4 linked regions of the Rhodopseudomonas palustris genome follow. The main gene of each other region encodes a partner of the protein of the gene in region 3 in a complex. Links are inferred from orthologs where the notes say so. Each region holds a gene or a part of one and is shown on either strand. Other genes may lie near its edges. The genes, in order: accB, RPPS3_RS02645, accD and accC.

Evidence for each region.
Region 1: the proteins of accD (region 3) and accB are in contact, whole or in part, in a solved structure (PDB 8UXZ), measured with the Escherichia coli proteins. The link is inferred for Rhodopseudomonas palustris from one-to-one orthologs.
Region 2: the proteins of accD (region 3) and RPPS3_RS02645 are in contact, whole or in part, in a solved structure (PDB 8UXZ), measured with the Escherichia coli proteins. The link is inferred for Rhodopseudomonas palustris from one-to-one orthologs.
Region 4: the proteins of accD (region 3) and accC are in contact, whole or in part, in a solved structure (PDB 8UXZ), measured with the Escherichia coli proteins. The link is inferred for Rhodopseudomonas palustris from one-to-one orthologs.

The regions. Positions count from the first base shown.
Region 1 is NZ_CP019966.1:2,685,995-2,692,986, forward strand. Bases 1-2,703 are described here. They hold accB (acetyl-CoA carboxylase biotin carboxyl carrier protein), read right to left. Parts: upstream 1,750-2,703; coding sequence 1,252-1,749; downstream 1-1,251. Other genes in these bases: accC (acetyl-CoA carboxylase biotin carboxylase subunit), read right to left, coding at 1-1,142; aroQ (type II 3-dehydroquinate dehydratase), read right to left, coding at 1,788-2,243; RPPS3_RS12395 (DUF1236 domain-containing protein), read right to left, coding at 2,535-2,703. Outside these bases: more of RPPS3_RS12395, read right to left, coding at 2,704-3,254; RPPS3_RS12400 (hypothetical protein), read left to right, coding at 3,522-3,734; RPPS3_RS12405 (cation diffusion facilitator family transporter), read left to right, coding at 4,076-5,029; RPPS3_RS12410 (TetR/AcrR family transcriptional regulator), read left to right, coding at 5,026-5,709; RPPS3_RS12415 (DsbA family protein), read right to left, coding at 5,793-6,560; RPPS3_RS12420 (peroxiredoxin), read right to left, coding at 6,752-6,992. UniProt on the Escherichia coli protein: This protein is a component of the acetyl coenzyme A carboxylase complex; first, biotin carboxylase catalyzes the carboxylation of the carrier protein and then the transcarboxylase transfers the carboxyl group to form malonyl-CoA.
Region 2 is NZ_CP019966.1:560,289-567,410, reverse strand. The notes cover bases 4,191-7,023. They hold RPPS3_RS02645 (acetyl-CoA carboxylase carboxyltransferase subunit alpha), read right to left. Parts: upstream 6,172-7,023; coding sequence 5,209-6,171; downstream 4,191-5,208. Other genes in these bases: RPPS3_RS02640 (cytochrome b), read left to right, coding at 6,446-7,021; RPPS3_RS02650 (L,D-transpeptidase family protein), read right to left, coding at 4,191-4,837. Outside these bases: preprotein translocase subunit SecA, read left to right, coding at 312-3,152; more of RPPS3_RS02650, read right to left, coding at 3,404-4,190; site-specific tyrosine recombinase XerD, read right to left, coding at 7,028-7,122. UniProt on the Escherichia coli protein: Component of the acetyl coenzyme A carboxylase (ACC) complex. First, biotin carboxylase catalyzes the carboxylation of biotin on its carrier protein (BCCP) and then the CO(2) group is transferred by the carboxyltransferase to acetyl-CoA to form malonyl-CoA.
Region 3 is NZ_CP019966.1:72,765-80,050, reverse strand. What follows is about bases 1-2,997. They hold accD (acetyl-CoA carboxylase, carboxyltransferase subunit beta), read right to left. Parts: upstream 1,993-2,997; coding sequence 1,009-1,992; downstream 1-1,008. Other genes in these bases: trpB (tryptophan synthase subunit beta), read right to left, coding at 2,938-2,997; trpA (tryptophan synthase subunit alpha), read right to left, coding at 2,102-2,938; RPPS3_RS00380 (bifunctional folylpolyglutamate synthase/dihydrofolate synthase), read right to left, coding at 1-1,012. Also shown: more of trpB, read right to left, coding at 2,998-4,152; RPPS3_RS00360 (phosphoribosylanthranilate isomerase), read right to left, coding at 4,166-4,807; RPPS3_RS00355 (lipopolysaccharide assembly protein LapA domain-containing protein), read right to left, coding at 4,866-5,252; RPPS3_RS00350 (integration host factor subunit beta), read right to left, coding at 5,290-5,604; signal peptide peptidase SppA, read right to left, coding at 5,770-6,750; rpsA (30S ribosomal protein S1), read right to left, coding at 6,980-7,286.
Region 4 is NZ_CP019966.1:2,680,672-2,687,834, forward strand. What follows is about bases 4,290-7,163. They hold accC (acetyl-CoA carboxylase biotin carboxylase subunit), read right to left. Parts: upstream 6,466-7,163; coding sequence 5,113-6,465; downstream 4,290-5,112. Other genes in these bases: RPPS3_RS12375 (sensor histidine kinase), read right to left, coding at 4,290-4,922; accB (acetyl-CoA carboxylase biotin carboxyl carrier protein), read right to left, coding at 6,575-7,072; aroQ (type II 3-dehydroquinate dehydratase), read right to left, coding at 7,111-7,163. Outside these bases: RPPS3_RS12355 (citrate transporter), read right to left, coding at 1-819; RPPS3_RS12360 (spermidine synthase), read right to left, coding at 1,063-1,734; RPPS3_RS12365 (sensor histidine kinase), read right to left, coding at 1,862-2,953; RPPS3_RS12370 (response regulator), read right to left, coding at 2,950-3,393; more of RPPS3_RS12375, read right to left, coding at 3,390-4,289. UniProt on the Escherichia coli protein: This protein is a component of the acetyl coenzyme A carboxylase complex; first, biotin carboxylase catalyzes the carboxylation of the carrier protein and then the transcarboxylase transfers the carboxyl group to form malonyl-CoA.

The sequences.
Region 1 (6,992 bases), 2.6 Mb from region 3 along the record:
TCGTAATAGGGCGGGATGGTGTAGCCCTGATACACCGCGGAATCGATCCGGATGCCGAGGCCGCCGGGCGGATGGTAGCGCGAGATCTTGCCGGGCGACGGCCGGAAGGTCACCGGGTTTTCGGCGTTGACCCGGCACTCGATCGCATGACCGTTGAGGGTGATCTCGTCCTGGGTCACCGGCAGGTCGCCGCCGGCGGCGATCCGGATCTGCTCCAGCACCAGATCGATGCCGGTGATCATCTCGGTCACCGGATGCTCGACCTGGATGCGGGTGTTCATTTCGATGAAATAGAACTCGCCGTCCTCGTAGAGGAATTCGATGGTGCCGACGCCGAGATACTGCATCTCCTGCATCGCCTTGGCGCAGATGCCGCCGATCCGGGCGCGCGCTTCCGGGCTGATCACAGGCGAGGGGCTTTCCTCCCACACCTTCTGATGCCGGCGCTGCAGCGAGCAGTCGCGCTCACCGAGATGGATCGCGCCGCCACGGCCATCGCCGAGCACCTGGATCTCGATGTGGCGGGGCTTCTGCAGGTACTTTTCCAGATACACCGAGGCGTCGCCGAACGCGGCCTTGGCTTCGTTGCCGGCGGTGGAGATCGCCAGCGCCAGATCGTCGGCGGTGTGCGCGACCTTCATGCCGCGGCCGCCGCCGCCCGCCGCGGCCTTGACCAGCACCGGGAAGCCGATCTCCTTGGCGATCGACATCGCATCGTCGTCGGGGCCGACCGCGCCGTCGGAGCCCGGCACCACCGGGATGCCGAGCCGCTTGGCGGTCTTCTTAGCCTCGATCTTGTCGCCCATCAGGCGGATGTGCTCGGCCTTGGGGCCGATGAAGTGCAGATTATGGTCGTCGAGGATTTCGGCGAAACGGGCGTTCTCAGACAGGAAGCCGTAGCCCGGATGCACCGCATCGGCGCCGGTGATCTCGCAGGCGGCGAGCAGCGCCGGGACGTTGAGGTAGCTGTCCTTGGACTGCGGCGGGCCGATGCACACGCTCTCGTCGGCGAGGCGGACGTGCATCGCGTCGGCATCGGCGGTGGAGTGGACCGCGACCGTGGCGATGCCGAGCTCCTTGCACGCGCGCAGCACGCGCAGGGCGATCTCGCCGCGATTAGCTATCAGGATTTTATCGAACATCGGCTTAACCGCGCTGTGAGGCCAAAGAGGCGAGTGGCGAAGGGAGTATGGAAGGAGATGCAGCTAAGCGGCTTGTTTCACTCGCTAATCGCTGCGTCCGATCCGCCTCTTACTCGATCACGACCAGCGGCTCGCCGAACTCGACCGGCTGGCCGTCTTCGACCAGGATCTGGGTGACGATGCCGGCCTTCGGCGAAGGAATCTGGTTCATGGTCTTCATCGCCTCGACGATGAACAGCGTCTCGCCGACCGAGACCCGGCTGCCGACATCGATGAACGGCTTGGCGCCCGGCTCCGGTGCCCAGTACACGGTGCCGACCATCGGCGAGGTGACGACGCCCGGATGCTTGGCGAGATCGACCGACGAGGTGTCTTTCGCGGCTGCCGCGCCACCGGCGGCGGGTGCCGGCGCGTAGGCAGCCGGTACCGCTGCGGCGATGCTGACGTTGCGGGCGACGCGCACGCGCAGACCGGCCCGTTCGATCTCGATCTCGGTCAGGTTGGTCTCATCCAGCAGCACCGCGAGTTCGCGGATCAGGCTGCTGTCGTCGGTCGCCGGGGCGGTGGTCGGCTCGGCGGCGGTTTTCTCTGCAGGCTGGCGGGCCATGGTGTGTCGATCCAGATGTCTTGAGTGAATGGGCGGGCTCAGGCCGTGGTGCGGGCGCCGAGTCTGGCGGCGAGGCCGGTGATGGCCAGGCGATAGCCGTCGATGCCGAAGCCGCACAGGCTGGCGAAGGCGGCCTTCGCGATGAAGGAGTGGTGACGGAAGTCCTCACGCGCAAATACGTTGGAAACATGGACTTCCACCGTCGGGATCTGCACGCCGACCAGGGCGTCATGCAGAGCGATCGAGGTGTGGGTGTATCCACCGGCATTGATCACGATGCCAGCGACCTTTTCGCTGCGCGCCTGGTGAATCCAGTCGATCAGCTGGCCTTCGTGGTTGGACTGACGGCAGACGGCGACCAGACCGAAACCGGCGGCGGTCTCGGCGCACAGCTTCTCGACATCGGCCAAGGTGGCGCGACCGTAGATTTCCGGCTCACGGGTCCCGAGCAGATTCAAGTTCGGGCCGTTCAGCACGTAAATCGTCTGAGCCATCGAAAATTCCGGCAATTTTTGCGAATCTGATCCAGCCGAGCGGGACAACCCGCCGCACAGCCTGTCGGAATCCGGCGAAATTCACCTGATCGCGGGCGTTATAGGTAACCTCGGGGCTGAGGGGAAGCCTGAACAGGCTCGAACAGGGGATGAAATCCCTGATGCTTTGGACGAGTTCGCCTGCGCAACCGACAGGAATTGTTCGCAATCGAGGCCCCGGCGTGGTGCCGGGGCACCTAAGGTAATGCACAGGGGGCGGCCATGACCGCCCCCTGTATCGGAGTGCGTGAATCAGATGTCGAGGACAGCGACGATTTCCAGCGTGCGCGGATTCACCACCACGATCTCGTCGCGCACCATGAAGAACTCGTAGCCGCGCCAATCCGGATAGACCGTCACGATCTCGGTTGGCAGCGGATGGAAGTGGACCTCGCGGGGCACGCGCGTGCCGACCGAGATCGAGAAGTTGACGTTGGTCTGCGGCTCGATGTGCTGGTTCTTGATCACCGTGGTGATCTTGGTGCGCTGCTCGGTCGAGAGTTGCGCCCGGGCGCCGGCTTGGCCGGTGGTGGTCGACGACCGGTCGCGATCGTTATCCGCGCCGCGTTGCTTGCTGCGGTCATGGTCGCGGTCGTTGTCGGCACCTCGCTGCATTTTACTGTCGTGATCGCGGTCATTGTCGGCATTGCGGTTGCCGCTTCGCTCGTTGCGATCTTCGGCCTTCATCTTGGAGCGGTCGCGATCATGATCGCTGACACCCTTGGTGGCATCGTTGGCGCTGCGATCCATCGCTGGGGCTTCGCGCGAAGTGCCTGAGCGGTCGGAGTCGGAGCGCTGCATCTGAGAAGCGCCGGCACCGCTTGGCGCGGGCGCGGATTGTCCGACCGATGGCGCGGAGGTGGCGGCGCCGCCACTGCCGCTGGAACTACCAGAGGATGACGACTGCGCGTTGGCGGCTCCGCCAGCGATCAGTGCGGCGGCGGCGACTGACAGCAACAAGCGATGGTTCATTGGGGCTCTCCCATGTGCCTGCCCGTGCCTCAACTTCATCCCTGCAGCACCGTTCCCGCGGTGATGAGAAGTTCCGTACGCTGACGTTCCCGGAGTTTTGTTTTGTCGAACCGTCATGTTCGGACTAGTCTCACGGTCCGTGAGGCTCCGTGCGACCCAATGATCCGGTCGCGATTGCCCGACCCAAACGCTCGCGGCCAGCAGCCTGAACCAGCCGATGCGAATTCAGGCGTGCACCTTCGCCGCGAGACTCCAACCGGAGGTGTCATGGCTCGCTACATCGTGCGATTTATGAAGGGCATCCTCGGCGAGAACGGCCGGCACGAGGAAATCTGCCAGGGCCTGTTGGAGGTCGACGCTGAAACCAGCGATGGCGCGATCGAGCTCGCCAAGCAGCGGTTCTGCGAACAGGAGCGGCTGCCGGAATGGTCGCTGCACGCCGACCGCGTCGACGTCGCCGAAACCGAGTTTCCGTCCTAAACCCTTCTGCAATTCGCATCCGTACACGATGGACGCGGGCCGACTGCGGATGCCCGCCCATAAGTTTGACGCTCCATCGGGCAGGTGGCGGGTGCCGTCATTCCTGCGTCAGGATGGCGCGGCATCGTACGGTTGCCTCGCCAATCTCTACAGTGTAGAAATCGGCTACCGTCAGCGGCTGACAGCGTTGCGAGAGCTTCTCACGGTGTTGTCGCGACAGCTTTCGCGACCCTCAATCAGGCTCTTGGCCGGACCGCCGGTCTTTCACCCGTCTGCATAGGATGCGGACGCGCGTGTCCGAGGGCTAACTCGCGACGCCAGGCTCGGACTGCGAGCGAACCATGAGCGGACTGCTCTCATTTTTTGATCTGTCAGACGAACGCGGCGTGTTGAGAACCTCGATCGCCGTGACATTCGTGATCTCTTTTCTCGGCATCGGCTTTGGCCTGTTCTCCGGATCGTTCTCGATCGTGTTCGATGGGGTGTATTCCCTGATCGATGCGGGGATGAGCCTGCTGTCGCTGATCGTGGTCAACCTGATCACGTCCTACGCGGTGGCGGATCATCTGTCGCGCAAGCTCAGAGAACGCTTTTCGTTCGGTCTTTGGCACCTCGAGCCGATGGTGCTCGGGCTGAACGCCACCTTGCTGATCAGTGCGGCGCTCTACGCCCTGGTCACGGCGATCGGCAGCCTGCTGAGCGGCGGGCGTGATCTGGAGTTCGGCTCGGCGCTGATCTACGCGGCCGTGACGGTGATCGCCTGCGCGGGCATCGCCGCCGTGGAATGGCGCGCCAATCGCAAGATCGGATCGGAATTCGTTCGCCTCGACGTGCGGGGCTGGATCATGTCGGCCGGCATCAGCGCCGCGCTGCTGATCGCCTTCATGATCGGTCTGGCGGTGCAGGGGACATCATGGCAGTGGATTTCGCCCTACATCGATCCGGCGGTTCTGGCTGCTGTGTGCGTGCTCATCATTCCGCTGCCGGTCTCGACGGTGCGGCAGGCGCTGGCCGACATCTTCCTGGTGACGCCGGTCGATTTGAAGAAGCATCTGGACACGGTGGCGGCGGCGTTCGTCGCCAAGCACGGCTTCGTCTCCTACCGCGCCTACGTGGCGCGGGTCGGACGATCGAAGGAGATCGAATTGTACTTCATCGTTCCTGCCGATGCGCCGGCGCGCACGATCGGCGAATGGGACGTGTTGCGGGACGAGATCGGAGATCTGGTTGGCGACGACGGACCGAACCGTTGGCTGACCGTTGTGTTCACGGGTGATCCTGAATGGGCCGAATGACGTCGACCGCAGACACAAGATCGAACACCAAGACCCGCGCGAGCTCCGGCCCGCGCGGTCTTGCCAAGCAGGTGATCGTCGAGACCGCGGTGGGTCTGATGGAGGAGGTGGGAGAGGCCGCCTTCAGCGTGCGCAAACTCGGCGACAGAGTCGGCTGCGATCCGATGGCGATCCTCTATCACTTCAAGAACAAGGACGGCATGTATCGCGCGATGGCCGACGCGCTGGTGGCGAAGCTGTCGCCAGTCGGCAACGATCTGCCTTGGCAGGATCGGCTCCGGATGCACGCGCGCGATCATCGTGCGCTGGCGCTCCGCTATCCGAACACGTTTCCGCTGCTGCAGAGATTTCTCAACACCGGGGTCGCCGACTTCCCGCATATCGAAATGGTTCATCGCGCGCTGGCCGACGCCGGCGTGTCCGACGCGGAGGCTCCCGCCGTCTGCCTCGCCTGGTACGCAGGCGTGATCGGGTTGTGCACGGCGGAGATCAGCGGGCTGGTCCGGCCGGCTCGCGAGTCCGAAGTCGCCGAAATGGAAGAGCTGCCGTCTGCCGAGTTTCCGGTGCTGAGGAAGCTGGCTCGCTCGTATCTGGCCGTCGAGACGGAAGCCGTCTTCGAAATCGCCAACGAGCTGTTTATCGAAGGACTAGGCAGCCGAGTGGGCTGCAGGTCGGACTGAAACGTCCGGCATGATCGTTTGGCAAGATCGCCAGCGCCGCAACAGACGGCCACTGGCGATTCTAACTCAGGCGACGATCGCGCTCAGCACTTGTCCTTGCCGCAGCGCGCGGTGTTGATCTTCTGGCGCAGCGTGTCGAGGCCGACCGCGCCGACCACCACCTGCTTGCCGATCACGTAGCTCGGCGTGCCGTTCATGCCCATCGACTCTGCGAGCTTGAAGCTCTCTTCGATGGTGGCGCGCACTTCCGGGCTGTTCATGTCCTTTTCGATCTTGGCGGGATCGAGACCGGCGTCCTTCGCGGCCGCGAGCGCGCGCGCCTTGTCGGCCTGACCGCGGCCGCCGAGCAGCTTCTGGTGGAAGTCGAGATACTTCTTGCCGGTCGGGTCCTGCATCCGCACGGCGATCGCGACCTGAGCGGCTTCGACCGAGGGCGGGCCGAGCACCGGGAATTCCTTCAGAACGACCTTCAGGTTCGGATCGTCCTTCATCAGCTCCATCATGTCGGTCATCGCGCGTTTGCAGTAACCGCAATTGTAGTCGAAGAACTCGACCATGGTGACGTCGCCGTTCTTGTTGCCGACCGTCACGCCGCGCGGCGAATTGTAGATGATGTCGGCGTTGTCCTTGATCGCCTGCTGATGCTTTTCAGCCTGAGCCGCCGCCTGGCGCTTGCCGAGCTCTTCCGAGGCTTCTTCGAGCACCTCGGGATGCGACACCAGATATTCCTTGATGATGGTTTCGATCTGGCTCCGCTGCTCGTCGGAGAACTTCTGCGCCGAGGCGACGGCCGGCGCGCCAACGATGGCGAGCGCGAGCAGGGCTGTGGCGAGCGGGCGGAACGACAGCATAGGCGGATCCCTTCGGCGGGTCAGGTCGTGGAAAAGACGCGTGGATTCGGACGTTTTCATAGCGCTTTTCCCCGGCAAATACGCGGTTTTTGTGAACACGATCCGGCCAGGCAGGGGCTGAGGCCGGTGCGACGCAACGACGCCGGCGCCCGGGAGAACCGAACGCCGGCGTCGTCAGATCGCGTGCCGAGTTACTTGACGGTGGTCAGGCGCAGATAGGGGCGGGGTTCTTCCCAGCCCTGCGGGAACGCCTTGGTGGCGGCTTCGCCCTTGACCGACAGCGGGATGATGACCTTGTCGCCCGGGCGCCAGTCGGCCGGGGCCGCGACGGTGTGCTTGTCGGCGAACTGCAGCGCGTCGATCACGCGCAGGATCTCGTCGAAGTTCCGCCCGACGTTCATCGGGTAGGTCATGGTGAGGCGGATCTTCTTG
Region 2 (7,122 bases), 480 kb from region 3 along the record:
GGGGCGGCGGAACAGTCACCCAATCGCGGTGCCTTGGCAACGCGAAAACTCTGTCAAAATGATGAAATCCTTGAAAGGCGGGCGCGTTGACAACCCTCAGGCCCAGCCATATCTGTGCCGCCACAGGCTCGGGTCGGGCGGTCGTCGCGCGACCGCACCCTGGGCAGCCGGCCCTCGGATTGCTGGATTACCAATCATTTCGCGCGCGCACCTGTATCCTGATAGGTGCCTGAGCGTCACGATGAGTTGATAGTGGCTCGAGCGAACGGCATCAAGGCTGCGAAGTCACACCGCAACAACAGGAAGCTGGCATGATCGGCGCGCTCGCCCGCAAACTCTTCGGCTCCGCTAACGACCGCAGGGTCAAGGGCTACCAGACGCGGGTCGCCGCGATCAACGCGCTCGAACCGGAACTGGCCGCGCTGTCCGACGAGGCGCTGCGCGCCCGTACCGCTGAATTCCGCGCCGAGCTCGCCAACGGCAAGACCCTCGACGACCTGCTGGTACCGGCGTTCGCCACCGTCCGCGAAGCCGCCAAGCGCACCCTCGGTCAGCGTCACTTCGACGTTCAGCTGATCGGCGGCATGGTGCTGCACGAGGGCGACATCGCCGAGATGAAGACCGGCGAAGGTAAAACCCTGGTCGCGACGCTCGCCGTGTACCTCAACGCACTCGCCGGCAAGGGCGTCCACGTCGTCACCGTCAACGATTACCTCGCCAAGCGCGACTCCGGCTGGATGGGCCAGATCTACGGTTTCCTCGGCATGACCACCGGCGTGATCGTGCACGGGCTCGACGACGCCCAGCGCCAGGCGGCCTATGCCTGCGACATCACCTACGGCACCAACAACGAGTACGGCTTCGACTATCTGCGCGACAATATGAAGTACCGGCTGGAGGACATGGTCCAGCGCGGGCACAATTTCGCGATCGTCGACGAAGTCGACTCGATCCTGATCGACGAAGCCCGCACCCCGCTGATCATCTCCGGTCCGCTCGACGACCGTTCGGACTTCTACAACACCATCGACACCTTCATCCCGCGGCTCGACAAGTCGGACTACGACGTCGACGAGAAGCAGCGCACCGTGACGCTGACCGAAGCCGGTATGGAGAAGATCGAGACGCTGCTGCGCGACGCCGGCCAGCTTCGCGGCGAGTCGCTGTACGACGTCGAAAACGTCTCGGTGGTGCACCACGTCAACCAGGCGCTACGCGCCCATGCGCTATTCCAGCGCGACAAGGACTACATCGTCCGCAACGACGAGGTGGTGATCATCGACGAATTCACCGGCCGCATGATGCAGGGCCGGCGCTATTCGGAAGGCCTGCACCAGGCGCTGGAAGCCAAGGAACACGTCACCGTCCAGCCGGAAAACCAGACGCTGGCGTCGATCACCTTCCAGAATTACTTCCGGATGTACGACAAGCTCGCCGGCATGACCGGTACGGCGGCCACCGAGGCCGACGAGTTCTTCGACATCTACAAGCTCGAAGTGGTCGAGATTCCGACCAACCTGCCGATTGCCCGTCTCGACGAAGACGACGAGGTGTATCGCACCCAGCAGGAGAAGTACGCCGCGATCCTCGCCGAGGTCGAGCGTGCCAACAAGCGAATGCAGCCGGTGCTGGTCGGCACCGCCTCGATCGAAAAGTCCGAGGTGCTGGCCGAATATCTGAAGAAGAACGGCTACAAGCAGATCGACTTCACCGACCCGAAGGGGATGGACAAGCTGTACGCCGCCGCCCGCGCCGGCAAGCCGGCGAAGCTGTTCGCGGTGCTGAACGCGCGCTTCCACGAGCAGGAAGCCTATATCGTCGCCGAAGCCGGCGTGCCGGGCGCGATCACCATCGCCACCAACATGGCCGGCCGCGGTACCGACATTAAGCTCGGCGGTTCGCTGGAGATGCGGATTCAGCAGGAAGCCGCACACATCACCGACGAGGCCGAGCGGGCGGCGAAGATCACCGAGATCAAGGCCGACATCGAGCGCTTCCGCGACATCGTGCTGAAGGCCGAGGACGAAATCGAAATCGAGCCCGCCAAGGGCAACAAGCCGGCCAAGACCGCCAAGCGCCCCGGCGGCCTGTACATCATCGGCTCCGAACGTCACGAGAGCCGCCGTATCGACAACCAGCTGCGCGGCCGTTCCGGCCGTCAGGGCGACCCGGGCCGCTCGAAGTTCTTCCTGTCGCTGGAAGACGACCTGATGCGGATCTTCGGCTCCGACAAGCTGGACACTATGCTGACCCGCCTCGGCCTGAAGGAAGGCGAGGCGATCATCCATCCGTGGATCAACAAGGCGCTGGAAAAGGCGCAGCAGAAGGTCGAGGCGCGCAACTTCGACATCCGCAAGAACCTGCTGAAATTCGACGACGTTCAGAACGACCAACGCAAGGTGATCTTCGATCAGCGCATCGAGCTGATGAAGGAAGACAGCGTGGCCGAAACGGTCGCCGATATGCGCCACACCTACATCGAGGACCTGGTCGCCAAGTACGTGCCCGAGCACGCTTATGCGGAGCAGTGGGACGTCGCCGGGCTGAAGGCCGAGGTCGAGCGCGTGGTCGGCCTCGACATTCCGGTCGACGAATGGGCCAAGGAAGAGGGCATCGCCGACGAAGAGCTGATCACGCGGCTGGAGCGGGTGTTCGACGAGCACATGGCCGCCAAGGTCGGTCAGTGGGGCGCGGACGTGATGCGCTACGCCGAGAAGAGCATCCTGCTGCAGACCCTCGACCATCTGTGGCGCGAGCACCTGGTGATGCTCGATCACCTGCGCCAAGTGATCGGCCTGCGCGGCTACGGCCAGCGCGATCCCTTGCAGGAGTACAAGTCCGAAGCCTTCAATCTCTTCCAGGAGATGAGCTCGCACCTGCGCGAGGCTGTGACGGCGCAGCTGATGCGCGTCGAGATCATTCCGCCGGATCAGCCGCAGGAACTGCCGCCGATGGAGGTCCACAAGATGGACCCCGACACCGGCCAGGACGAGATGGCGCTTGCCAGCGTGACGCTGGCGCCGGCGCAAATCGCCGACAAGGCGGACCGCGATCCGACCAAGCCCGAGACCTGGGGCAAGGTCGGCCGCAACGAGGACTGCCCGTGCGGAAGCGGCAAGAAGTACAAGCATTGCCACGGCCGCTACGCCTAAGCGCCGCAAAGCAGATCAAGACACTCAGCGATGCCCGGCCTCACCGCCGGGCATTTTGCTGTTTGCTGTCTGGAAAGTCGGCCGCCGTAGCGGTCATTCCGGGGCGCGCAGCAAAGCTGCGCGAACCCGAAATCCAGAGGTTATTGAAATCGTGCCGGTGCCCAGCCCGGCGAGATTCCGGGTTCGCTCGCTGACGCGAGCGAACCCGGAATGACTGGCCGATGGACTTTGAAGAATAAGAGCGAGCCGCCTCAGCGGAACGCCGAGAACCGGCTGTCGAACGAGTTCGACGATACCACCGGCGCGCCGCCGGAGATCATGCCAGACGGCCTGGCGGGGGCCGACGAGGTGGTTTCGGCATCGACGCTCGGCTTCAGCGGCGGCCGCGACGCAGCGGCCTGCTTGGTCTCGGCAGCCTTCGGCGCGGCGCCTTGCGGACGCGGCGCCGGCTCGTGGCGCGCCGCGGTGCTAGCCGGCGCAGACGGCGCCGGCCGGGCGGCCGCGGTGGATTCGCCAGGCTTGTGGCTGCCAGCGAGCAGTCCGCCGATGTCGTCCTTCGACGCCGAGGCGACGCGTGCCTTCGCGGCGGATGCATTCGGTTCCGCCGGAGCGGCGACCAGCAGATTATCCGAGGGACGCGGCGGATTGACCGTCGGCGGAATGGTGCCGGGCGCGCGATCGAACGAGGCGACCGACAGCGACTTGTCCTCGGGCACTTCCGACAGGCCGGTCGAGGCATCCGGAATCTTCGAGGCGAACACGTGATTCATGCCGCCGTCGATGCCGGTGTTCAGCCGAGCTACCGGGGTGCCCTTGGCCACCAGCTCGGCGATCTTGATGTTGTCCTGCTTGTCCTTCTCGCGCACCGCCTCGGCGATGTCGGGACGAATCTCGTAGGTCGGACACTTGGCCGAGGCGTTGAACTGCAACGGCCTGCTCGAGCCGGGCGGCGGCGCGGCATCGAACACGTATTTATGCTCGCAGAAGTCGACCTTCGGCTCCTGCCGGGTGACTTCGAAATGGTCGTAGCCTTCCTTCAGCATCTTCCAGAACGGCATGTTCGGGTTGTTGCGATGCTTGGCGAAGTTCACCGGCGTCATCTTGAACGGATAGGCCTGCAGCTGGAACGCGCGCTGGCCGCCGAAGAACGACTCGCGCCCGAGCGCGTAGATCTCGGCGATCTGCTCGTCGGTCATCGCGTAGCAGCCGCGCGACGAGCAATCGCCGTGCACCATCAGCTGCGAGCCGGTGCGGCCGAGCGACTTGTCGAACGCGTTCGGATAGCCGGTGTTGAACGATAGATAGTACGAGGACTGCGGGTTCATCTGGCCCGGCGAGATCGAATAGAATCCCTCGGGTGCCTGACGATCGCCTTCGCGGATTTTCGGCCCCAGATCGCCGGACCAGCGGCAGATCGGATAGGACTTCAGCAGTTGGAAAACGCCAGTGCGGTCCTGCTTCCAGACCTCGAGCTCGGCTTCCTGCTTGAACAGTCGCACCAGGATCGGCGACTGCAGGTCCATGTTCTTTTCCTGCATCGCCGCGACCAGCTTGGGCGGCACCGGCTGGTTGGCCTTGGCATTGGTCGCCAGCGCCATCTGATCGCTGTTGCAGCCGGCGAGCAAAGGCATCGTCGCGAGCGCAGCTGTCAGCATCAGCGCGCGTACAAGCGGGCTTTTCGTCACCACGAAGCTCCCCCGACGACCGGCAAACCCGCACCCCACATTCGAGCTATCCAGTCGTCCAGCTTCCGCGCGGCCATCTCCGGCACCGGATCTTGCAAGATCCGGCGGATTCGACCGCTCGCATTTACCAAACTCTGCACCGCGTTGGCCCCAAACCGCTGGGGCCGTGTGCAGTCTGCCAAGATTATCCTTAAGCCCTTGGGGTCGCAAGCCGATCAGGCCGGCGGCAGGGCGGTCCGGAGATCATGGTCAAGGAACATTGAATCGCCGGCGCGCGGCGAAACTGCGGCCGAGCGCCGAATTTCGAACCAGCGGTGCGGATTTGGTTAAGAGTTGATCAATCCGGCGGACCGGCAGCGAGCCGGTCCCGATCAGGCCAGCTTGCGGCCGATATCGAGGAACTTCTGCCGGCGCTGGGCGCGGATCGCATCGCGGCCCTGGCCCTTCAGCTCGGCAAAGGCGGCCGCGATCGCATCGCCGGCGGTGGCGATCATCGCTTCTGGATCGCGATGGGCGCCGCCCTTCGGTTCGGCCAGGATCTGGTCGATCACGCCGAACCTCAGCAGGTCCTGGGCAGTGATCTTCATCGAATTCGCCGCTTCCTGCGCCTTGGTGCCGTCGCGCCACAGGATCGAGGATGCCGCTTCGGGCGAGATCACGCTGTACACGGCGTGTTCGAGCATCAGCACCTTGTTGGCGGTGGCGATCGCGATCGCGCCGCCGGAGCCACCCTCACCGATCACCAACGCGACGTTGGGCACGCCGAGCTGCAGGCAGGCGTCGGTCGAGCGGGCGATCGCCTCGGCCTGGCCGCGCTCCTCGGCGCCGATCCCCGGATAGGCGCCGGCGGTATCGACCAGCGACAGCACCGGCAGATCGAAGCGGTCGGCCATTTCCATCAGCCGCACGGCCTTGCGATAGCCTTCCGGCCGCGCCATGCCGAAATTATGCCGGAGCCGGGTTTCGGTGGTCGAACCCTTTTCCTGGCCGATGACGCAGACGGCTTCGCCGCGGAAGCGGCCGAAGCCGCCCACCAGCGCCTCGTCGTCGCCGAACTTGCGGTCGCCGGCCAAAGGCGTGAACTCGGTGATCAGACCTTCGATGTAATCGACACAGTGCGGCCGCTGCGGATGACGCGCGACCTGGGTCTTCTGCCACGGCGTCAGCGCCGCATAGAGATCCTGCAGCGCCTGCTGCGCTTTCTCTTCGATCTTCTCGATTTCCTCGTGGATGTCGCTGCCGGAGGCCGCGAGCGTGCGCAATTCGTCGATCTTGGAATCGAGTTCCGCCACCGGCTTTTCGAAGTCGAGATAGCTGCGCATGGGCCCGGACATGACTTTGGCGATATGGGGAGGAAAGCTGCGGCCGATAGGGCCGCCCGGCTTTTCAAGCCATCCGGGAGCCAAGTCAAGCGGCTGGGACAACTGCCGCAGCGCCGGATCGTGCACCAGCCGGCGCGGCTCGCGCCGGTCAGGTGGCCGGCAGCCGGCGGTTGAACCGCAGAAGCGCTGCCGGCTGCGGTCGAAATCGATGACGCTTCGGTAAGTTGATTTTCATTCGCCGATCTGATGGCTCGGCACCGCCCCTGCCCTAGCCAGAAAGTCCAACATGACCGCCTCAGACGACGCTCCCATCTCGACCGATCGCTTCATGTTCGGGCGCGCGCAGCGCTGGCTGCACTGGTCGATGGCGTTGCTGATCTTCGCGGCGATCGGGCTCGGCATCGTGTCGGCCTACTATCCATCAGGCCAGCAGCCACGGCAGGGTTTGCTCGAACTGCACAAATCGATCGGCTTCACCATCCTGGCGCTGCTCATCGTCCGCATCGTATGGCGGCTGGTCAGCGGCGAGCCGCCATATCGGCGGCCGCTCGGACATCTCACCGAAATGGCGGCCCGCGCCGGCCATCTGGCACTCTATGGCCTGATGCTGTTCATGCCGCTCAGCGGCTATCTGTTCTCCGGCGCCGGCGGCTACTCGCTGCCGTGGTTCGGACTGTTTCAATGGCCACGTCTGGTGCCGCGCGATCACGCCCTCTCCGAATGGGGCCAGATGCTGCATGACCGCGGCGCCTGGGTGCTAGGCGCGGTGCTGGCGGTGCATCTCGGCGCGGTGTGCTGGCATCAGTTCGTCAAGCGCGACGAAGTGCTGTCGCGGATGACCGGCCGGGCTTCCGAAAGCTAGCGCGGCTCAGCGGCCTTCGCCGAGCGGGTGCAGGTCGCGCACCAGGCTCTTCAGCCGCTCCTCGACCACATGGGTGTAGATCTGCGTGGTCGAGATGTCGC
Region 3 (7,286 bases):
GTTCTTCGAGATCGCCCAGCGCCGCCGCCGCGACGCGTCCGCCGTCGGCATTATGGCCACCGTCGAGCCATAGCTCGCAGCCGGCCGGTGCGTCGTCGACCAGTTTGCCGGACGTGATTCGCTGCATCCGCGCCGGCCAGTCGGCCGCCAGCAGCCCGGCCTGATAGGCGTCTTGCGGAATCGTGAAGTGCGATTGCGCGCGTAGCGTCGCGATCGCGAGGCCGGCATTGTCGATCTGATGCCGGCCGAACAGTTTGGGCGCGGTGAGATCGAGCAGGCCGCGTTCGTCCTGATAGGCGAGCCGGCCGTGTTCGAGCTGGACGTGCCATTGCTGACCGCAGGCGAACAGCGGTGCGCGCAGCCGTTTGGCGTCGCGTTCGATCACCTCCATCGCTTCGTCGCGCTGCTCGGCGACGATCACCGGCGCGCCGCGCCGCAGGATGCCGGCCTTCTCGGCGGCGATATCGGCAACGGTCGGGCCGAGAAACTCGGTGTGATCGATGCCAATCGGCGTCAGCACGCAGGCGAGCGGATGTTCGATCACATTGGTGGCGTCGAGCCGGCCGCCGAGCCCGACTTCGAGCAGGGTGACATCGGCGGGATGCTGCGCGAACAGCCACAAGGCCGCGGCGGTCTCGATCTCGAACAGCGTGATCGGCGCGCCGGCATTGACGCGTTCGCAATGCGCCAGCGCGGCGATCAGCTCATCATCGCGGACCAGCCGGCCGGCGATCCGGATGGTCTCGTTGACGCGGACCAGATGCGGCGAGGTGTAGGCGTGGACCTTGAGGCCGGCGGCTTCCAGGATCGCGCGTAGGAACGCGACGGTCGAGCCCTTGCCGTTGGTGCCGGCGACATGGATCACCGGCGGGAGCTGACGTTCAGGATGGCCGAGGGCGGCGAGCAGCCGCTCGATCCGCCCGAGCGTGAGGTCGATCGCGACCGGATGCAGCCGCGCCAAGCGCGCGCGCAATTCGCCGAGCGAAGCCGGCGGCGCGGTGCCTTCGCTCACGCCTGCGGCGTGGCCGGCTGGGCCGGCGGCTCGGTCGGCGCCGGAGCGGCGGGCTGCTCGGTGGCAGTGGTCTCCGGCTCGGCCTTGGCGGCGGCTTCGGCCGGAGCCTCGACCGCGGTGGTGACGGTCAGGGCCGGCGACTTGGTCAAGAGCCGGCACAGCCGCGCCAGGGTCGGGCGCAGGTCGTGGCGATGCACCACCATGTCGACCATGCCGTGGTCTTTGAGATATTCGGCGCGTTGGAAGCCATCGGGCAGCTTCTCGCGGATGGTCTGCTCGATCACCCGGGCGCCGGCGAAGCCGATCAGCGCGCCTGGTTCGGCGATGTGGATGTCGCCGAGCATCGCGTAGGAGGCGGTGACGCCGCCTGTGGTCGGGTTGGTCAGCACCACGATGTAGGGCAGCTTGGCTTCGCGCAGCATCTGCACCGCGACGGTGGTGCGCGGCATCTGCATCAGCGACAGGATGCCTTCCTGCATCCGCGCGCCGCCGGAGGCCGCGAACATGATGAAGGGTGCGTGCTTTTCGACCGCCAGCTCCATGCCGCGGATGATCGCTTCACCCGCCGCCATGCCGAGCGAACCGCCCATGAAGTCGAAGTCCTGAACGGCGACCACGACCGGCGAGGTTTCGAGCTTACCGAAGCCGACGCGCACGGCGTCATGGGCGCCGGTCTTGGTGCGGGCATCCTTGATGCGGTCGGCGTATTTGCGCTCGTCGCGGAATTTCAGCGGATCGGCCACGACTTCGGGCAGCGCGACGTCGTACCAGGTCTCGTTGTCGAAGATCGACCGCAGACGCGCCAGCGCGCCCATCCGCATGTGATAGTTGGAGCCGGGAATGACGAACTGGTTCTGCTCGACGTCCTTGTAGAACACGAGCTGCCCGGTATCCGGACATTTGATCCAGAGGTTCTCCGGAGTCTCGCGCCGCAGAATGTTGCGGATCTTCGGACGGACGACGTTGGTCAACCAGTTCATGACGTGCTCCGCGCGTCGCCGGACAGGGCGCCGCCTGGGTTCATGGCGTTGTCAGGATATGGCGGCGGGGCACGGCCCCGTCCAGACCACCGTCCTGCTTCGATTGCTGCTATTCCGCAGCCTGTTTCGCACCGCGAACGCCGGCCGCAAGCGAGGCGACCAGATCCGCCACCGCACCGACCGTGGCCTTGGTGGCGCGGCCTTCGGCGTCGAGGCTGGCCTTGAGCGCATCGATCAGCGCCGAGCCCACCACCGCGCCGTTCGCCTGCGCGGCGATCGCTTGCGCGGCTTCCGGCGTGCGGATGCCGAAGCCGACGCAGACCGGCAGGTTGGTGTGACGCTTGATCCGCTGCACCGCTGTGCCGACCGCCGAGGCATCCGCCGAGGCCGATCCGGTGATGCCGGTGATCGAGACGTAATAGACGAAGCCCGAAGTGTTGGCGAGCACCGCCGGCAACCGCTTTTCGTCGGTGGTCGGGGTGGCGAGGCGGATGAAGTTGAGCCCGGCCTTCATGGCCGGCAGGCACAGTTCCTCATCCTCCTCCGGCGGCAGGTCGACGATGATCAGCCCGTCGACGCCGGCCGCCTTGGCATCCGCCAGGAAGGCATCGACGCCGTAGATGTAGATCGGGTTGTAGTACCCCATCAGCACCAGCGGCGTGGCGTTGTCGGTGGCGCGGAAGTCGCGGACCAGCCCCAGCGTCTTTTTCAGCGTCGTGCCGGTCTTCAGGGCGCGCAGGCCGGCGGCCTGGATCGCCGGACCGTCCGCCATCGGGTCGGTGAACGGCATGCCGATCTCGATCACGTCGGCGCCTGCGGCCGGCAGTGCCTTGAGGATCTGCAGCGAGGTGTCGAGATCGGGGTCGCCCGCCATCACGAAGGTGACGAGTGCCGGGCGGCCCTGCTGCTTCAGTTCGCCGAAGCGGGTGTCGATGCGGGTGGTCATCAGAACTTGCCCCCGAGATGTTCGGCGACCGACGCGAGGTCCTTGTCGCCGCGGCCGGACATGTTGACGACCATCAGGTGATCCTTCGGCAGCTTGGGCGCGAGGTCGGCGACCTTGGCGAGCGCGTGGCTCGGCTCCAGCGCCGGGATGATGCCTTCGAGCCGGCAGCACAGCTTGAACGCGTCGAGTGCTTCGGTGTCGGTGGCGGACAGGAAGTTGACGCGGCCGACATCGTGCAGCCAGGAGTGCTCAGGCCCGACGCCCGGATAATCGAGGCCGGCGGAGATCGAATGCGCTTCCTCGATCTGGCCGTCCGCATCCATCAGCAGATAGGTGCGGTTGCCGTGCAGCACGCCCGGCTTGCCGCCGGCGATCGACGCCGCGTGCAGCTTGTCCAGACCGTGGCCGGCGGCTTCGACGCCGTAGATCGCGACGCCCGGATCGTCGAGGAACGGATGGAACAGCCCCATCGCGTTGGAGCCGCCGCCGATGCAGGCGACCAGCGAGTCGGGCAGGCGGCCTTCGGCCTGCATGATCTGCTCGCGGACTTCCTGACCGATCACCGCCTGGAAGTCGCGTACCATCATCGGATAGGGATGCGGGCCGGCGACGGTACCGATGCAGTAGAAGGTGTTGTGGACGTTGGTGACCCAGTCACGCAGCGCCTCGTTCATCGCGTCCTTCAGCGTGTTGGCGCCGGAGGTGACGGGGCGGACTTCGGCGCCGAGCGCCTTCATCCGCAGAACGTTGGGCTGCTGGCGTTCGACGTCGACCGCGCCCATGAACACCACGCATTCGAGACCGAACTTGGCGCACATCGTCGCGGTGGCGACGCCGTGCATGCCGGCGCCGGTCTCGGCGATCACCCGCGGCTTGCCCATGCGCTTGGCCAGCATGATCTGGCCGAGCACGTTGTTCACCTTGTGGGCGCCGGTGTGGTTGAGGTCTTCGCGCTTGAAGTAGATCTTGGCGCCGCCGAAATGCTCGGTCAGCCGCTCGGCGTAATACAGCGCCGAGGGACGTCCGACATAGTGCTTGAGATGGCCGTCCATCTCGGCGCGGAACGCCGGATCGACCTTGGCTTCCGCGTAGGCCTTTTCCAGATCGAGGATCAGCGGCATCAGCGTCTCGGCGACGAAGCGGCCGCCATAGATGCCGAAATGCCCGCGCTCGTCGGGGCCGGACCGGAAAGAATTCGGCAAAGCTTGGTTCATGTCAGCTCTTGGGTTAGGCCGCGCGGGCGGCGCGGATGAAGTCGCGGATCAGGTCCGGGTCCTTTTCGCCGGGTGAGGTTTCAACCCCCGACGACACGTCGACGCCCTGCGCGCGCGTCACCCGCAGCGCCTCGGCGACGTTGCCGGCGTTGATCCCACCGGAGACCAGGAACGGCAGTTTGAGATTGACGCCGTCGAGCAGCTTCCAGTCGAACGTTGCACCGAGCCCGCCGGGGCGGGTGGCGTCCTTCGGCGGCCTTGCGTCGAACAAGATGCGATCGGCCACCGCCGCGTAGTCCGGCAGCACCGAAAGATCTTCCGGGCCCGCCACCGCAATCGCCTTCATCACCGGCAGACCGTAGATGCGCTTGATCGAACGCACCCGCTCCGGGCTCTCGCTGCCGTGGAATTGCAGCCAGTTCGGCCGAAGCTGCTCGACGATGGCGTCGAGCAGGTCGTCGTCGGCATCGACGGTGAGCGCGACCTTGGCGGCGCGGCTGCGGACTTGACGGCCGAGCGCATCGGCGAAGTCGATATCGAGGTAACGCGGAGAAGCGGGAAAGAACACAAAGCCGACCATATCGGCGCCGGCTTCGACCGCTGCTTCCAGCGTGTCGGCGGTCGTCAGACCGCAGATTTTTACAATTGTGGACATGGCTGTGCGCTGAATCTGGGTTGCCGGCGCGCCAGGGCGCCGCAGAGAATGCGCAGTCTTACAACGTCGCGCGGGACTTGTCGCGCCCGGCGCCGCTGGAACCGCTCTCGAGCAGCAGCCGGCGCGGCTCGCTCTGCGCGGGCGTGGCGATGCTGGCACGCAGGCTGGCGAGCTGGTTCTGGGCTTCGATCGCTTCGGCCTGATGCCGGCGGGCGGCGCGTCGCCAGCGCCGTTGTCCGAACCAGGTGGCGATACCGCCGAGGATGACGCCAACGATGGCGGTAACGATGATCACGACGAACAGCGGCAGCCGGATGTGACCGAGCGGGTTGCTGGGGTCGAGCGGATCGAACGAGACGTCGACCATGTGGCGGTTGGCGACCGCGAACACCACGAGGATCAAACCGAGCGGGATCAGCACCAGGGCCGTCAGGAATTTCTGCATGTCATTCGCTCGCCTGGCTCGGCAATGGGGCGTCGCGCTACGCGGTATCGCTGGTTTCAGCGTCGTCGCCGCCGTCGCGGTTCAGGCGCTCACGCATTTCCTTGCCGGTCTTGAAAAACGGCACGGTCTTCTGCTCGACCGGCACATGAGCCCCGGTGCGCGGATTGCGCCCGGCGCGTGCCGGACGATGCTTCACCGAGAATGCGCCAAAGCCGCGAAGCTCGACCCGATCCCCACGCGCCAACGCTTCGACGATCTCATCGAGGATCGCGTTGACGATGTTCTCGACGTCCCGCTGGTACAGGTGCGGGTTGTGCTCGGCGATACGCTGAACGAGTTCGGATTTGATCATCGAGGATGTGGTCCGTGCGTGCGGACCGCCATTTCCGTGAAAATGCCGTGAACTGTCAAGACGCTAAATCGGACAGACGCCCCGGCGAAAGGCGTCTGATGGGCGTCATTGAACCCGCTTTCAGGGTCAAAATACCGCACGGGCTGCACGCCCCGCGGGCAGAGATCACTGACCCCCGGACGGCGCCCACAGCGCCAGCATGCCGTCGAGGCCGAGCCGTTCGACCGACTGCATCGCGCCGGTCTGTTCGACGCGGCGTGCGATCACGCCGAGGCCTGCAGCATCGAACGCGACGGAGGCTGCGGCGCGCAGGAAGGTGAGATCGCCGAATTGCGGTGAGAGCTTGTAGTCGCGCACCGGCAGACCGGATTTGACGTTCTTGGCCTTCTCCAGCCACGCGATCGCGGTCTTCTCGTCGCCGAGTTCGTCGATCAGTTTGAGCCCTACGGCCTGACGTCCGGTGAACACCCGGCCATCGGCGACGACGTTGAGCTGATCGTCGGTCATCTTGCGGCTCTGCTGCACCATGCCGCGGAACCACGCGTAAGAATCCTTCACCAGCGCCTCGATGGCTGCGCGCGCCTCCGGGCTGGTCGGCTCGAAGCCGTTCGGCGCCGCCTTCAGCGGCGACGACTTCACTTCCTCGACCTTGACGCCGACGGTCTTCAGCAGCTCGGACACGTTCGGATATTGGAACAGCACGCCGATCGAGCCGACCAGCGAGGTCTGCTGAGCGACGATGTGTTCGGAGGCCAGCGCGGCGATGTAGCCGCCGGAGGCGGCGAGCCCTTCGACCACCACGACCATCGGCTTCTTCGCCTTCAGCCGCGCCAGCGCGTCGTGCAATTCCTCGGAGCCTGCGGTGGTGCCGCCGGGCGAATTGATGTGGACGATCACGGCCGAGTAGGACGACTTGCCGAGGCGGTCGAGCGCTTCGACACGCTCGTCATTGCTGCGGATCAGACCCTCGATCTTGATGCGGGCGATCGAGCCGGTCGAGGTGAGCGCACCGCGCCCCGCCGGCGACACCATCGCACCGATCGCCACCACGGCGACGATCGCGACCAGCACAGCCGCCACGCGCCAGAACGTCAGCTTCCTTCGCATCCGGCGGCGATCGACGATCACATCGGAATCAAGCGACATCAGCGGTTCTCCGGTCGGCGGCTATCGTTTCGGTTGTCGGATGGGATCGTTGCCGTCCCATGAGCGAAATACATCAATTACAATCCAATATGAAGAAAACATGGTTCGTGCGGCGGCCTGCCCGCACCGCTGCGACCAGCGGCGCCGGTCGTCGTATGGCGGGTCACGCGCAACGAAAAAGGGCCCCGGCAATGCCGGAGCCCTTGATGTCGTGAGGTAAGCCTGAGGCTTACTTGTCGCGCTGCTTGAGCGCGGTGCCGAGAATGTCGCCCAGCGTCGCGCCCGAATCGGACGAGCCGTACTGCGCGATGGCTTCCTTCTCCTCGGCCACTTCCAGCGCCTTGATCGACACCTGGACCTTGCGGGCCTTCTTGTCGAACTGGATGACGCGGGCGTCGACCTTTTCACCAACCGCGAAGCGGTCGCTGCGCTGGTCGTTGCGGTCGCGCGCCAGCTCCGAGCGCTTGATGAAGGTGTTGAAGTCGGTGCCGACGATCTGCACGTCGATGCCGCTTTCCTTCACGTCGAGCACTTCG
Region 4 (7,163 bases), 2.6 Mb from region 3 along the record:
CGGCCGGCGCAGCGGCGCGGTGATCAGGATCACCGCCCAGACCGTCAGGCCGAGCACCGGCGCGTGGTCGAGCAGGGCGGGGAACTTCATGTTGGCGGTGACGTTGGCCGCCAGCGCAGCGATCAGGATCGCCGCAACGATGCCGACCCGCACCCATTCGATCTGCAGGCCTTTCGGCGCGTTCTTCACGATCGGCGAGAATTTCTGCTGCTGGATTGAGGCCGGCACGGCGAACAGCGCCAGCGCGATGATTGCTGCCACATAGGCTTCCAGCACGCTGAGCGGCGAGACGCCGGCGATCCACATCATCGTCGTGGTGGTGTCGCCGACCACGCTGCCGGAGCCGCCGGCGTTCGAGGCGGCGACGATCGCAGCGAGATAGCCGATGTGGACGCGGCCGCGAAACACGTGCCGCGCCACCATGCCGCCGATCAGCGCTGCGGCGATGTTGTCGAGGAAGCTCGACAGCACGAACACCAGGCCGAGCAGCGCCACCGGGCCTTTCCAATCGTCGGGTAGCAGCGCCGGCATCTCGTCGGGAATGCCGCTCTTCTCGAAATGCGCCGACAGCAGCGCAAAGCCCATCAGCAGCAGAAACAGGTTCGCCAGCGTGACCCATTCGTGCTGCATGTGCAGCGCCAGGCCGGACAGGCCGACGCCGGTCTTGAAGCCGGCAAACGCCAGCTTGTAGCCGACCACGGTGACCAGGCCGGCCAGCGCGATTAGCAAGGTATGGCGGTGAAAGATCGCGACCCCGACAAGGGTGGCGGCGAACAGGATGAAATCGAGCGGGATGCCGAAGATCAGGATCGGTGTCACGGCTGCCTCGCGCCGGACTGGTCGGGCTGCGCCGCAGCGGCGCGCCAGCGAGATACGAACGGCAACCTATGGCCGCTGAGGGCGTGAGCGTTCAAAGGCGTATCTTCCCGAATTTGCTCGGCCGAACCGGTTGGGCCGGCGGCGCGGCGGAAGCTGCCCGAGGTGCGACAGAATGGCAAGGCGGCAATGGTCTTAGGGCACCGGCCGGGAAAGCAATTATGTTCGCCGGCAACGTTTGGCCGATCAGGTTTTGACCGCGAGCCAGATCCAATGCCGTGAGCCGGTGCGTTTGCCGACCGCCCGGACCGGGACTTCGTTGACGGCGAAATCGCTGCGCCGCAGCCGTTTGGTGAAGCTGTCGTCCGGCCCCGACGACCACACCGCCAGCACGCCGCCGCCGCGCAGCGCCGCGCGGGCATCGGACAGGCCGCGGCTGTCATAGAGCTGGTCGTTGGCGGGGCGCGACAGACCTTCGGGGCCGTTATCGACGTCGAGCAGGATGGCGTCGTAGCGCCCGGCACCGGCGCGGATCAGCTCGCCGACGTCGCGCTGCAGGATGCTGACGCGGGGATCGGTCAGGCTGTCGCCGTACAGCCCGGCCATCTCGCCGCGGGCCCAGTCGATCACTTCGGGGACCAGTTCGGCGACCTCGATGACGGCGTCGGCGCCGAACACCTTCAGCGCGGCACGCAGCGTGAAGCCCATGCCGAGTCCGCCGATCAGGACGCGCGGACGAGGCCGGCCGGCGAGCTTCTGACAGGCGAGGGTGGCGAGCGCTTCTTCGGAGCCGCCGAGCCGGCTGTTCATCAACTCGTTGGCGTCGAGCCGGATCGAGAATTCCTCGCCGCGCCGCATCAGGCGCAATTCGCCGCCGCCGGGGACTTTCGCGGTGGCCAATTGAATCCAGGGAAGCACAGTCGTCGCCTTTGGTCGCTCAGAGGTCGCCGGCAGACAGGTGAGGTCCGGCGGTTCGTCCGGCCGGAGAACCCGCGGCCTGTGTAGTGCGCAGGCGGGCCGGTGTCACCCTGGCGGGCTTAGAAGGTCAGGGAGCGGCGGGCTCGGGGGCGGGCGTGGCCGGCGCGTTGACGCGGCGGAAGCGCAGCACCATCCGGGTGCCGGCGTGCTGCGGGTCGCGCTCGACGTCCGCTTCGAGCTTGGCGGCCATCGCGCTGACGATGCGCTGGCCCATGCCGGTCGATTGCGGGTTGGCTTTGACGTTGAGCCCAACGCCGTCGTCGGAGATCACCAGTTCGAGGTCGTCGCCGCTCGCCTTCAGCTCGACATGGATCGGGCCCTTGCCTTCGGGGTAGGCGTATTTGACGGCGTTCATCACCAGCTCGTTGACGATGATGCCGATCGCGACGGCGCGGTCCGGATCGGTCTCGACCGGCTGCGCCGCCAGCGTCAGCCGCGACATCCGGTTGCCTTCGGCCGAACGCCGCAAGTCTTCGAGCAGCGCCTCGAGATACTGATTGAGCATCACGCTCTTGAGGTCGTGCGAGGTGTAGAGCCGGCGGTGCACCTGCGCGACCGCGGCGACGCGGCCCATCGCATTGGTCAGCGCCGCCTTCACCTCTTCCTCTTTGCTGGACGAGGCCTGCAGATGCAGCAGCGAGGCGATGATCTGCAGCGAATTGCCGACGCGGTGGTTGACCTCGCGCAGCAGCATTTCGCGTTCGGCAGCGAGCGCAGCGTAGCGGTCGCGGGAGGCGCGCACTTCGGCTTCGGCATCGTCTCGCGCCTTGCGCACCATCGCCTGCTTCAGCGCCTGGTCGGCGGCGACCTGGAGCAGCGGCACGAACTCGCCCTGGGCGTCCTTGACCAGATAATCGTCGGCCCCGGCCTTCAGCGCGGTGACGGCGATCTTGGAATCCTGCGAGGCGGTGACGAACACCACCGGCGGCGGATCGGGGATCGCCTGGATCTGCTCCAGCGTCTCCAGCCCGTCGAGGCCGGGCATATACTGATCGAGCGCGATCACGTCGACGCCGCCCTGGCGCAACCGCTCCAGGCCGGCTTCGCCGCTCAGCACGTGTTCGACGCTGAATCCCTGCCGCTGCAGGCCGCGCGACACGAGGCGTCCGAGCGCCTCGTCGTCGTCGATATAGAGCAGGGTCGGCTTGGCGTCTGTCATGGAGCGTCGGGCTGAGGGACCTGGATGACCGAGAAGAACAGGCCGAGTTGGCGGATCGCGTTGGCGAAGCTCTCGTAGTTCACCGGCTTGGTGATATAGACGTTGCAGCCGAGCTCGTAGCAGCGCTTGATCTCGTGTGCATCGTCGGTCGTCGTCAGCACCACCACCGGGGTGGTCTTGAGATGATCGTTCTCCTTGATCCGCCGCAGGATGTCGATGCCGCTGGCATCGGGCAGATTGAGGTCGAGCAGCACCAACAGCGCGCGGTGCTTGTGTTCGATGCCGGTGCCGTCGCTGCCGAACAGATAATTCAGCGCGGCTGTCCCGGAGGTGAACGGGATGATCTCGTTGTTGACGCCGGAACGGCGGATGTTCCGCTCGATCAGACGGGCATGACCCTCGTCGTCCTCGATCATGATGATGGTGACTGGGTTACTCATGCGCGCTGTTCCTGGTTCTTATTCGCCGCCCATTTGGCCGGCAGGGTGATGGTGAAGGTCGAGCCTTCGCCGAGCGCGGATGACACCGACATGGTGCCGCCCAGGCGTCGGACCAGCGCTCGCACATGGGCGAGGCCGATCCCTTGGCCGGGCCGGTCCTGTGTACCGGCGCGGCGGAAAAGATCAAAGATTCTCTGGTGGTCCTTGGGATCGATCCCCCGGCCATTGTCGGTGATTTCGAAGATTACGAAGCCGAGCTTCTGCCGGCCCCGGATCACGATGTCGCCCGGCACACCGTTCTTCAGATATTTCAGAGCGTTATCGATGAGATTTGAGAAGATCTGTTCGAGCGCCAGCCGATCGCTGACGATCTCCGGCAGCGGCTCGATCCGGATCTGCGCATCGGCCTCCGCAGCCTGATGCGCCACCGTCGAGGCGATGTTCTCGATCAACTCGCGGGTGTCGATCCGCACCGGCTGGAACTGGCGGCGGCCTTCGCGGGTGAGATTGAGGATGGCGCTGATCAGGCGGTCCATCTTGCCGATCGAGGATTTGATGAAACCGAGCGCTTCGGTGAAATCCTCGGAGAGCTGGCGGTCGGCGGGTTCGAGCTCCGGCTCGCCGTCGCTGTCGGCATTGGCGGCGCTCTGCTTGCCGGCGACTTCGCGGCTCAGCGTCGCGATCCGGCGGAAGATGTCGCTGCGCAGTTCCTCGAGCTCGCTGGTGAAGCCCATGATGTTGACGAGGGGCGAGCGCAGATCGTGGCTGACGATGTAGGCGAAGCGCTGGATCTCCTCGTTGGCCTCGCGCAGGTCGGTGGTGCGTTCTTGTACGGTGGATTCGAGGTTGAGGTTGTTCTCGCGCAGCTGATTTTCGGCCTCGTCGCGCGCCCGCGCCGAGCGGCGGACCAGAAAGATAGACATCCCGGCGAGCACCAGCACCAGCCCCGAGCCGGTGGTGGTGATGATGGTGGCGAGCGCCTGGCTGCGGTCGGCCTCGGTGGTGCGCTCCGAGAACAGCCGGTTTTCCTCCTGCCGCATCGCCGTCAGCGACGAGGTCAGGGTGTCCATCGCGCGGCGGCCATCGATGTCGCGCAGCAATTGGCGGGCTTCGTCGATCCGGTCCTGCTGCGCCAGCGCGATCACCTGGCGAAACCGTTCGATCCGCGCGGTCGCGGAGGCGATCGCCTGGTCGATGTAGGGGACCTGAGCGGTATTGTCGGCGACGAAATCGCGCAGCCGCTTCAGCCGCGGCACCACGTCGGATGCAGCTTCCTCGAACTGGGCGATCAGGTCGTCCTGGCGGGTCAGGACATAGCCGCGCTCGGCGCTCTCGGCGCGGCGGAGCTGCAACTGAGCCAGCGCGATCTGGTTCTGGACTTCCAGGGTGTGGGCGACCCAGGCGTTGTCCTCGCGCGCCTTCTGCAGCCAGTACACCGAGGCGAGGCTGATCGCGACCAGCACGGCGAACGACAGCGACAGCAGGGTGACCTGGGCAAACGAGCGTTTGCGCGCGGATTCAGGCGTCACCGCGCGCCTCCAGCACGAACGAAATCAGGCAAGCCATCCCCCAGGCGTCGCAAGGCAGAACTCAGAACGCTTTCTAACGCCGCTGAGGCGGAAAGGTTCCCGAGGGACGCAGGAGAATTTGGGATGTGTTCGTTTCGGCTGGAATGAGCGGGCTCGCGAGAAAGCGAACCCGCTGCAATAGCTTAGGCGGCTAGCCTGCAGGATCGCCCGAAGCGAGGTACTGCTCCAGCCAGTGGATGTGGTAGTCGCCATCGATGATCGACGGCTCACGCACCAAGGCGCGGAACAGCGGCAGGGTGGTCTCGATGCCGTCCACCACCATCTCGTCGAGCGCGCGGCGCAGCCGCATCAGGCACTCGCCCCGGGTCTTGCCGTGGACGATCAGCTTGCCGACCAGCGAGTCGTAATAGGGCGGGATGGTGTAGCCCTGATACACCGCGGAATCGATCCGGATGCCGAGGCCGCCGGGCGGATGGTAGCGCGAGATCTTGCCGGGCGACGGCCGGAAGGTCACCGGGTTTTCGGCGTTGACCCGGCACTCGATCGCATGACCGTTGAGGGTGATCTCGTCCTGGGTCACCGGCAGGTCGCCGCCGGCGGCGATCCGGATCTGCTCCAGCACCAGATCGATGCCGGTGATCATCTCGGTCACCGGATGCTCGACCTGGATGCGGGTGTTCATTTCGATGAAATAGAACTCGCCGTCCTCGTAGAGGAATTCGATGGTGCCGACGCCGAGATACTGCATCTCCTGCATCGCCTTGGCGCAGATGCCGCCGATCCGGGCGCGCGCTTCCGGGCTGATCACAGGCGAGGGGCTTTCCTCCCACACCTTCTGATGCCGGCGCTGCAGCGAGCAGTCGCGCTCACCGAGATGGATCGCGCCGCCACGGCCATCGCCGAGCACCTGGATCTCGATGTGGCGGGGCTTCTGCAGGTACTTTTCCAGATACACCGAGGCGTCGCCGAACGCGGCCTTGGCTTCGTTGCCGGCGGTGGAGATCGCCAGCGCCAGATCGTCGGCGGTGTGCGCGACCTTCATGCCGCGGCCGCCGCCGCCCGCCGCGGCCTTGACCAGCACCGGGAAGCCGATCTCCTTGGCGATCGACATCGCATCGTCGTCGGGGCCGACCGCGCCGTCGGAGCCCGGCACCACCGGGATGCCGAGCCGCTTGGCGGTCTTCTTAGCCTCGATCTTGTCGCCCATCAGGCGGATGTGCTCGGCCTTGGGGCCGATGAAGTGCAGATTATGGTCGTCGAGGATTTCGGCGAAACGGGCGTTCTCAGACAGGAAGCCGTAGCCCGGATGCACCGCATCGGCGCCGGTGATCTCGCAGGCGGCGAGCAGCGCCGGGACGTTGAGGTAGCTGTCCTTGGACTGCGGCGGGCCGATGCACACGCTCTCGTCGGCGAGGCGGACGTGCATCGCGTCGGCATCGGCGGTGGAGTGGACCGCGACCGTGGCGATGCCGAGCTCCTTGCACGCGCGCAGCACGCGCAGGGCGATCTCGCCGCGATTAGCTATCAGGATTTTATCGAACATCGGCTTAACCGCGCTGTGAGGCCAAAGAGGCGAGTGGCGAAGGGAGTATGGAAGGAGATGCAGCTAAGCGGCTTGTTTCACTCGCTAATCGCTGCGTCCGATCCGCCTCTTACTCGATCACGACCAGCGGCTCGCCGAACTCGACCGGCTGGCCGTCTTCGACCAGGATCTGGGTGACGATGCCGGCCTTCGGCGAAGGAATCTGGTTCATGGTCTTCATCGCCTCGACGATGAACAGCGTCTCGCCGACCGAGACCCGGCTGCCGACATCGATGAACGGCTTGGCGCCCGGCTCCGGTGCCCAGTACACGGTGCCGACCATCGGCGAGGTGACGACGCCCGGATGCTTGGCGAGATCGACCGACGAGGTGTCTTTCGCGGCTGCCGCGCCACCGGCGGCGGGTGCCGGCGCGTAGGCAGCCGGTACCGCTGCGGCGATGCTGACGTTGCGGGCGACGCGCACGCGCAGACCGGCCCGTTCGATCTCGATCTCGGTCAGGTTGGTCTCATCCAGCAGCACCGCGAGTTCGCGGATCAGGCTGCTGTCGTCGGTCGCCGGGGCGGTGGTCGGCTCGGCGGCGGTTTTCTCTGCAGGCTGGCGGGCCATGGTGTGTCGATCCAGATGTCTTGAGTGAATGGGCGGGCTCAGGCCGTGGTGCGGGCGCCGAGTCTGGCGGCGAGGCCGGTGATGGCCAGGC